3 regions of the Alteromonas sp. AWJ4_199 genome follow, and region 3 is predicted to be linked to each of the others. Evidence: predicted binding sites of a transcription regulator. Region 3 holds the regulator's gene; each other region holds the start of a gene.

Region 1 (3,286 bases), on a different contig from region 3:
ATCATCATGCCTGTAGTGCCTCCGTCACCCATAGAAAATTTAGTGGATGTGGGCACATTTTTAATTGTTATTCAGCAGTTGTTGATAGGCATTGCCATTGGTTTTATATCAATGATGGTACTCAATACCTTCGTGATTGCAGGCCAAATCATAGCCATGCAAACCGGTTTGGGGTTCGCGTCTATTGTTGACCCAGTAAACGGTATTAACGTGCCCGCAGTGGGCCAATTTTATCTGATATTAGCCACCTTGTTGTTTTGGACCTTGGATGGGCACTTGTCCATGATCCAAATGATAGTAATGAGCTTCGAGGCGTTTCCCATAGGCGAAGCATGGTGGACCGCTGAACAGTTCCGCGATATTGCCCATTGGGGCGGTTGGATGTTTATATCGGCAGTGACCCTGTCTCTTGCGCCAATCGTGTCGCTTTTAATCGTGAATTTGGCGTTTGGCGTAATGACCAAAGCTGCACCACAGCTAAACATTTTTAGTATTGGTTTTTCGATCGCTCAGGTAATGGGCTTACTGATTATTTGGATAACACTTGATAACTTTACTGCACACTTCGAAACCCAATGGTTCAGAGCTGAGCAGTTTATGTGTGAACTATTGAATATTTGTCGTTAGACAAGCAATGCTAGTCGTTTGCAGAGTATGGCGAGACTGTGAACAGATTGGTTGGATAAACTAGGCGAGAGAGCATAATCGAGCATGGCAGATTCAAGCGAAAAAACAGAAGACCCCACGGGGAAAAAACTCGAAGATGCCCGAAAAAAAGGGCAGCTAGCCCGTTCCCGTGAACTATCCACTACGTTGGTGCTTATCGTCAGTGCCTTTATGTTTTTATTTGTAGGCGGCTGGATTGCTGAATCTGTTTTTAAACTTACTCAGCGAATGTTCATCCTTTCTCGTGACGAAACCTATGATATCACCCACATGTTTGGCGCGTGGGGTGAAGCTTTTTCTGCGGTAGGTCCAGCGGTATTGCTTTATATGGTGGTTGCTATGATAGCGGGCATTTATGGCTCTATCGCCCTTGGTGGTTTCAACTTTACTTGGGAAGGCGCGAAGCCCAAAGGCTCTAAGATGAGCCCAATTCAAGGGTTCAAGCGAATGTTCGGCACGAACGGCTTGGTTGAGTTGCTAAAATCCATAGCAAAAGTGGTGGTCATAATTGGCATGGCTATTGGGGCGTTACTGTTCTTTGAAGATGAAGCGCTCCACCTTGATATGGAGCTTTATCCGGGAAACATCTTTCACGCACTCGACATGCTCAAGTGGGCGTTTCTTATCCTGGTGTGCGGCATGATCCCCATTGCACTCATCGATGTGCCTTATCAAATGTATAAGCACAATAAAGAAATGAAAATGACCAAGCAAGAGGTTAAAGACGAGCGAAAAAATGCAGAAGGCGACCCTATGGTAAAAGGGCGTATTCGTCGCTTGCAATATCAGGCGGCAACTAAACGCATGATGCAGGAAGTCCCACAGGCAGACGTTGTTGTGACTAACCCCACCCACTTTTCTGTAGCCATTAAGTACGACGAACAGGGAATCAGAGCCCCAGTTGTGGTAGCAAAAGGGGCTGATGAATTGGCTATGCATATCAGAAAAATTGCTACCGCCAATGACGTACCTTTAATACCTTCTCCTATGCTCGCTCGTGCCATCTTTTATTCGACAGAAGTCGACGATGAAATTCCGAACGCCTTATTTATGGCGGTAGCGCAGGTGCTAGCACACGTCTATCAGCTTAAAGCACATAGGGCAGGAAAGGGTAAGCGTCCTAAACCACTTAAACGAGATTTGCCTATCCCTCCAGAATACCGTCGCTAAGTGACTATTTTACTGCGGTTTTTTTTGCCTTTTTATACTTGTCGCATACTTTTGGGCTCTATTGGTGTATGTATATGCCGCTTTGTATAAAGCTGGCACGTTAGTTGAAAACTCTATTGAAGATTTACATAAAGCGTCAATTTTCTGATAGAGAGACACCCAGCCATGCAGTTATCCGGTTATCTTCAGCGATTCGATAAAAATCAGCTGCAAAATTTTACCAGTGGTTTAGGCGCGCCTATTGTCCTTTTGGCAATCATGGGAATGGTAATACTACCCATGCCGCCGTTTTTACTCGACGTATTGTTTAGCTTTAATATTGCGCTCTCTCTCGTCATTATTTTGGTAGCGGTACTCACCCAACGCCCTGTGGATTTTGGTATTTTCCCACTTGTACTCCTAATAGCGACAGTTCTGCGTTTGGCGCTTAACGTTGCGTCTACGCGGGTTGTATTACTGTACGGCCACGAAGGGGGAGATGCGGCAGGTAAAGTGATTGAAGCCTTCGGTGCTGTGGTTATCGGTGGTAACTATGCTGTAGGTATTGTTGTCTTCGCTATCCTTCTTATTATCAACTTCAAGGTAGTAACTGCTGGTGCGGGACGTATTTCAGAAGTGAGTGCTCGCTTTACCTTGGATGCTATGCCAGGTAAGCAGATGGCAATCGATGCCGACCTTAATGCAGGCTATATCGACCAAGACCAGGCGCGTCAGCGTCGCGAAGAAATAACCGCAGAGGCTGACTTTTACGGGTCGATGGACGGTGCATCAAAGTTTGTAAAAGGCGATGCGGTTGCCGGCCTTTTTATCATGCTTATCAATATTGTTGGCGGCTTATTCATAGGCATGATTCAGCACGGTCTTTCATTTGGAAATGCCATAGAGATCTACACCATTTTGACCATTGGTGATGGTTTGGTGGCGCAGATACCTTCATTGCTACTTTCGGTAGCAACAGCGATTATCGTTACTCGAGAAAACGAAACCCAAGAAATGGGTAAAGAGATCCGTGGTCAGCTAGGAAATAATCAAGCGCTCTATATAGCATCAGGCGTGCTTTTCGTCATGGGTATCATTCCGGGTATGCCTCATATCGCATTCTTGGGTTTTTCATTTTTGATTGCGGGCTTCGCATATTGGCAGACAGTTCAAGCTAAGAAGAAAGCTGAAGAACCTCAATTGCCAGAGAATATATCAAAAGATGAAACTGTTGCACCTGAAGTTAAAGAGCTGGGATGGGACGACGTTCAGCAGGTGGATACCATTGGTTTAGAAGTGGGCTATCGCTTAATTCCGCTTGTTGATAAATCTCAAGGTGGTGAGTTGTTGACACGAATTAAAGGCGTACGTAAGAAACTATCGCAAGAGTTGGGCTTCCTTATTCCACCTGTTCATATACGCGACAACTTAGACTTAGAGCCTAACACTTATACCATCGCTATGCTCGGCG
Region 2 (3,286 bases), on a different contig from region 3:
AATGTGCGTTGCTTATCACGCCAAAGAGAGTAGGTTTCTCTAACTTGCACTAATATGTCGTTGTGCTTAGCGTAACCATCAACTAATTCTCTTTGATGGTCTTCTTTCAGCAGCTGTAGGTGAGTATTTTGACCGTGAATGGCCAACAAAAACTGGCCTAAACCTTTTAACTGCTGAAGTGAGGCGGGAATACCGTTGATAAAAGCTTTTGAACGGCCTTCCTTTGAAATAACTCTGCGAATAAAGCAGCTATTCTCATCTTCATCTGAGGTGAGCTCATGTTCATCGAGGAAGGCTTTAGCTAATACATTGCCGTTTAAAGAAAAGTGAGCAATGATTTCCGCTTTTGCACTACCTTTTCGCACCGCATTTGCGTCGGCACGCTCGCCTAAGCACAAGCTTAAAGCATCAATAGCAATTGATTTACCTGCACCGGTTTCACCGGTTATAGCAGTTAAGCCGTTTTCCAGTTGAACCGATAATTGTTTTACAACAGCAAAATTAGAAATAGAAAGATGCGCTAACATAACCACACTCGAAAAAGTTGAACATGATGATATATACAGGAACTGATAATATATACAGTATTTTGACTGTGTAAAGTTAAGTCGGGAAAAAATTGCGTTAAAATGGAGGGGGATGCTAACAAAACTCATAAAATCAATATCATAAGTTTAGCGACTTTTGTGATGTTATGAGTAACCTGAAGATGTGAAACAATGGAAATGCGTGCTTTACAAAAATTTATACAGTACTAGGTTTAGTAAGGGTTCAGTGGCGAAAAGCCCGATTACAAAAAAAAGTTAGTAGCCAGATACGTTAACCTATTTTAGAGTTTATTGAAAACCAAACAGCAAAAAGGAGAGCCTAAGCTCTCCTTTGAAATTCTAACTATAGATAGTTAGATTAGTGTATAAAATTCAATGATTAGAGGCTATTGCTGCAATTCACCGCTGCCAGACTCAATGTGTGCGCGCACAAACCACTGAAACTGTTCTAAGTCTGCCAGTTGGCCAGTAATCATATCTTCTGATACTGGGTCAATTTCACCTAAAAGCTCTAACGCTTTTCTATGGTCACCATTTACACCGTCATATACGGCATCCAGCGCCTTAAGGTGGTCAAGTACTAAACCTTTACCCAACTCATAATCGTTCCAGCTGCGACCTTCAACAATGGCTTTCGGTGTACCTTTTGGTACGCCACCTAACGTGGCAATTCGCTCTGCAATTGTGTCGGTCATTTCGCGTACCGCATCTACCTGCGGATCCAACATCTCATGCACGCCAATAAAATTTGGTCCTACTACATTCCAATGAATGTGCTTCAACGTTAACTGTAAATCTAATAGTGCAACCAATCGCTGATCCAATACCTTGATTGTTTTGGCAGCAGCATCGTTATCCATTCCTGGGGCTGTAAATTTGATATTGGTGTTACTCATGATATCTCCTATTGAATGCAAATAAATCGGCATGATGTGGAACATCAATAGGGCTAAAGTCTCGCTAACCCTGTGCCAACAACTTACCTAGGCAGTTGCAACGGGTATGCCGAAATTTGAGATTTTTATAAGTACGCGTTTTCATTGGAGAAATCAGGGGGAGATTAAAAAATCTTTATTTTTCAAGCCTGTAGCGATCAAGAAAATGCTACAGGCTTATGTAATAAATGCACATGGAATCAACTAAATGGAGCAGGGAGGTTAGTAAAGCTTACTACCCCAACCTAACTTTTTACGAAGTACATTGAAGTAGCTGTAGCCCTTAGGGTGAACAAGATGGAGTTTGTCTACGCTTTTGTTTATTCGAATTTCATCGCCAGGTAGCACCGGCAGAACAATATGGCTATCGCAACTCACTTGTAGCGAGTCACTATTAACCTTTGATACTTTCATCGATACCTGACTGTCAGCATCAACAACGATTGGACGGCTGCTAAGTGTGTGAGGAAACATGGGTACCAACGTAAGTGCATCTAGCTTGGGCATAATAATAGGGCCGCCCGCTGATAAAGAGTAAGCCGTTGAACCTGTAGGTGTGGCTACTATTAATCCGTCGCTGCGCTGACTGAATACAAATTGCTCATCGATGTAAATTTCAAATTCCATCATATGGGCAACTTTTCCGTGGTGAAGTACCACTTCGTTTACAGCAGAGTTGTTACTTTTAAGTTTTTCGTGTCGATAAACTTCTACTTCAAGTAAGAAGCGCTCTTCTACTACGCATTCACCGTTAAAGATAAGGTCAAGTTGTTGAACAATATCATCGGGGTGGATATCAGTTAAAAAGCCGAGATTTCCGCGGTTTACACCGACAACGTGAATGTCAAAGCGAGCGAGCACACGTGCTGCACCAAGCATGCTGCCGTCACCGCCTACCACAACGGCGAGGTCAGCCTCTTTGCCAATAGTGACAAGGTTACAGCTTTTGAAGTTTTCGGTTTCAAGTTCTTCAGCAATACTTTCCTCAACCAATAATTTACAGCCTTTTGCCAATAAATATTCGGCAAGAATGTTCAGGCTGTCGTGGGTTGCAGCGTGCTGAGGTTTTCCAATTAAAGCAACGGTTTGATAGGGCATGGAATGCTAATGTCCTTTCATTTCCAATGGTTGGACATTAGCACAGGTTTTTTGCAAAAGAAAAGCGTTAAACGGCACACAGCGCAAGGTTTAGCGATCTTCTAACCGATTATAGTCGAGAAGACCGCCTTCAATAGGATAGAGCTCGCTAGACCATTGGATTAGTTTATCACTAAACGCCCAAAAGTTAGGGTTGGTTCGGCGCATGCCAACATCGTCGAGCAGGGCTTTGTAATCGGCTTCGCTTTTAATGGACTTAAGCTTCTCAATCGAAGACGTTATTTCTGAGGCATTGATATACCAGAATGCGTCAGGGTAACTGCCCAACAAACCATGAACTAGCGTGATTGAATCTTTAGAAGGCTCCCGGTTTTCCTCTTCTTCAAATAGGCTATTTACATTGTAATGCGCGCTATTTCTAAGGGCAGTGAACACATCAATGTTGTCTGGGTTCTTGTCGTCTTGAATCACAATCATGGTAGTTTCAGGCATCAACGTCGCTTGTTGAGCAGGAAGCGAATCTAAGCGCTTTAATGCTTCGAACTGTTCAGCTGATAGCAAACGTTCATTGTAGGTTGAGGCATTCGGTTGAACTTTAGCCAAGTATTGCGATAACAATTGATAAAGTTCTTGTTGAGGATTATCTGTTTCGAACGCTATGCCAGAAGGTTGTTCGAAACTGTTGATATCACCTTCTAAATAATC
Region 3 (3,286 bases):
CACTATTTCTCTGGCGGGTAATGCTGAGCTACAGCAAGATACCAGTAAAGTGCAAGGTGATAAGATTACGTTCGATATGATTACTGAACAATTGCTTGCAACGGGTGGTGCCGGTGAAGATGGTGAAGGTCGTGTAACCACAGTATTTACTCCTGACACCATTCGTAAAACATCGTCTAAGAAAGACAACGAGGACAATGAATAGCAATGGCAACTTTGAGCGCTAAAAACCTTGCTAAATCGTATAAATCGCGACAGGTTGTTCGCGATGTAAGCCTTTCAGTGTCTACCGGTCAAATTGTCGGTCTTCTCGGCCCTAACGGCGCTGGTAAGACCACCACTTTTTACATGATTGTAGGCTTAGTCAACTTAGACAAAGGCAAAATCGAAATTGATGATAATGAGCTTACTCACCAGCCAATGCATGAGCGCGCACGCCGCGGTATAGGCTACCTCCCGCAAGAGGCATCAATATTTAGAAAGCTTACGGTATATGAAAATATCATGGCCATTTTGCAAACCCGTAAAGATTTAAATTCACAACAGCAAGAAGAAGAAGCTGATGCACTACTTGATGAATTTAATATCAACCATATACGTAATAGTACGGGCATGAGTTTGTCAGGGGGAGAACGTCGTCGCGTAGAGATTGCTCGCGCTTTGGCAGCGAAACCACAATTTATTTTGTTAGACGAACCATTTGCTGGTGTTGATCCAATATCAGTTAATGATATAAAGAAGATAATACAGCATCTTCGCGATAGGGGTATTGGTATCCTTATCACGGACCATAACGTACGCGAAACATTGGATGTTTGCGAAAAGGCGTACATTGTGAGTCATGGTGAGCTTATTGCGCAAGGAACCGCGGAACAGGTTTTAAGTAATCAAAAAGTAAGGGATGTATACCTAGGCGAACAATTCAGGCTATAGTTAATGTAACCGAATTGTCATTTTTCAGTTTCGCTCTGGTATATTCAATTTAGAGCATTTAAATAAGACGTAGATGAAACCATCTTTACAGCTAAAATTTAGCCAACAACTTACCATGACACCTCAGTTGCAGCAGGCCATCAAGCTGCTGCAGCTTTCTACGCTTGATCTTCAGCAAGAGATTCAAGAGGCACTCGACTCTAATCCACTGTTAGAAGTGGAAGAAGGTAACGACGAGCCACAAGTAGAAAAGAACAATGTCGATAGTGACGATAGTGCTGCTGAAGCGACAGCTTCTGCATCAAGCGACACGCTAGAGGCAGGAGATGCACTGGAGAAGAACGACCTTCCCGATGAGCTGCCTATCGACAGCACCTGGGACGAGTACTACTCCGCCTCTTCTGCGCCTGCGCCTGGCCCGTCTAATGATGACGAACAAATCTTCCAAGGTGAAACTACCGAAGACATCCAAGAGCATTTGCTTTGGCAAATGCGCCTCACTCACTTTTCAGACACTGACCGCGCTATTGCTACGGCTATCATCGACTCAATCGACGAATCCGGTTATCTAACCGTTACCCTTGACGATATCTTAGATGCTGTTAATGACGATGACTTAGAAGAGCCTATCGAAATGGACGAAATAGAATGTGTGCTTAAGCGCATTCAAATGTTCGACCCCATTGGTTCAGGTTCTCGTACACCTCAAGAGTGTCTTATGGTGCAATTGCGCCAGTTTTCAGAAGACACACCGTGGCTTGCTGAAGCGAAGCAGCTTATTGAGGAATATTCAGACTTACTGAGCAGTAAAGACTACCGCACGCTAATGCGTAAGAGCCGATTGAAAGAAGATCAGCTGCGCGAAGCAATGCGTTTACTCCAAACCTTGAATCCTCGCCCAGGTAGTGCTTTAGTTACTAAAGAGCCTGAATACGTTATTCCTGATGTCTCAGTAACCAAGAAAAATGGCCGTTGGGTGGTTGAGCTGAACCCCGACAGTCTGCCTAAATTAAGCGTAAATCAAACGTACGCAGCAATGAGTCGCCGTGCCAAGAACAGCAGCGATTCACAATTCATCCGCTCACACATGCAAGAGGCTAAGTGGTTCATAAAGAGCCTTGAATCTCGCAACGATACCTTGATGAAGGTTGCAAATTGCATTGTGCAGCAGCAAATGGGCTTTTTTGAGCACGGCCCGGAAATGATGAAACCAATGGTGCTAAATGATGTCGCAGAAATGGTAGATATGCACGAATCGACTATTTCGCGTGTGACAACACAGAAGTATATGCATACGCCCCGTGGCATCTTTGAATTGAAGTATTTCTTCTCAAGCCACGTAGCAACCGAGTCAGGTGGTGAGTGTTCATCTACAGCGATTCGTGCTTTGATCAAGAAGTTAGTGGCTGCGGAAAATCCTAGCAAGCCGCTAAGTGATAGCAAGATTGCTTCATTGTTGGCCGAGCAAGGCATAAAAGTCGCTCGGCGAACAATAGCAAAATACCGGGAATCGTTATCGATCCCGCCGTCGAACCAACGCAAAAGCCTTATCTAACCGGGCTTAATAATATAAGGAAGACGAAATATGCAAATCAACCTTACTGGTCATCATGTCGAAATCACCGACTCTTTGCGTAATTATGTCGATACGAAGTTCAGCAAACTTGAACGTCACTTTGATCACATTTCTAATGTGCATGTCATCCTGAACGTTGAAAAATTAAATCAAAAAGCTGAAGCGACTGTTCATTTAAGTGGCGCTGAAGTATTCGCATCCTCAGAAAATACCGACATGTATGCGGCGATTGACAGCATGGTTGATAAACTCGACCGGCAGGTAATCAAGCATAAGGAAAAACTGAAAAAACATTAGTAGTTAATTAAGCATGGATATACAAGCCATCGTAAGTCTGGACCGCACCGAGTGTGCGGTTCAGTGTAATAGTAAAAAGCGAATTCTTGAGATCATCGCTGATATCGCTGCCAAGCATAACGATAACATCGACCAGGCAACGGTTTTAAATAGCTTGATGGCTCGAGAACGTATGGGTAGCACGGGTATAGGTAACGGCATAGCACTGCCCCACGGCCGCCTAGCAGGCCTTGAGAAGGTAATAGCAATCGTTGTAACAAGTACACCAGCTATCAACTTTGATGCCCTAGACGAAAAGCCCGTAGACATATTCTTTGCTCTTCTCGTTCCCGAAGAGCAAACCGAAGGACACCTTCAGACACTGGCTACCGTAGCCGGTAAGCTAAGCGACAAAGAAACGATTAAAACAATACGTCGTGCAACAACCAGCGACGAAATTATTTCTGCATTAAGTTAAACAATAAGGGCTTATACATTATA

What was found. The regulator sigma-54, encoded in region 3, starts transcription at its own class of promoters, with help from an activator protein. The targets are predictions, from matches to a motif close to GTTGGCACGNNNNTNGNNT.
Region 1: the regulator sigma-54 is predicted to act here: its motif matches at 1,928-1,946, upstream of flhA (flagellar biosynthesis protein FlhA).
Region 2: the regulator sigma-54 is predicted to act here: its motif matches at 1,506-1,524, upstream of dps (DNA starvation/stationary phase protection protein Dps).

Annotation. Positions count from the first base shown of each region.
Region 1 is NZ_JBSWUR010000003.1:198,595-201,880, reverse strand. It holds gene fliR (flagellar biosynthetic protein FliR) at 1-627, shown strand, start outside; gene flhB (flagellar biosynthesis protein FlhB) at 712-1,836, shown strand; gene flhA (flagellar biosynthesis protein FlhA) at 2,002-3,286, shown strand, end outside.
Region 2 is NZ_JBSWUR010000002.1:116,125-119,410, forward strand. It holds gene recN (DNA repair protein RecN) at 1-527, opposite strand, end outside; gene dps (DNA starvation/stationary phase protection protein Dps) at 935-1,444, opposite strand; gene nadK (NAD(+) kinase) at 1,706-2,581, opposite strand; gene ACXAER_RS15480 (fatty acid cis/trans isomerase) at 2,672-3,286, opposite strand, start outside.
Region 3 is NZ_JBSWUR010000001.1:1,493,899-1,497,184, forward strand. It holds gene lptA (lipopolysaccharide transport periplasmic protein LptA) at 1-205, shown strand, start outside; gene lptB (LPS export ABC transporter ATP-binding protein) at 208-933, shown strand; gene ACXAER_RS06515 (RNA polymerase factor sigma-54) at 1,007-2,488, shown strand; gene hpf (ribosome hibernation promoting factor) at 2,519-2,806, shown strand; gene ptsN (PTS IIA-like nitrogen regulatory protein PtsN) at 2,820-3,263, shown strand.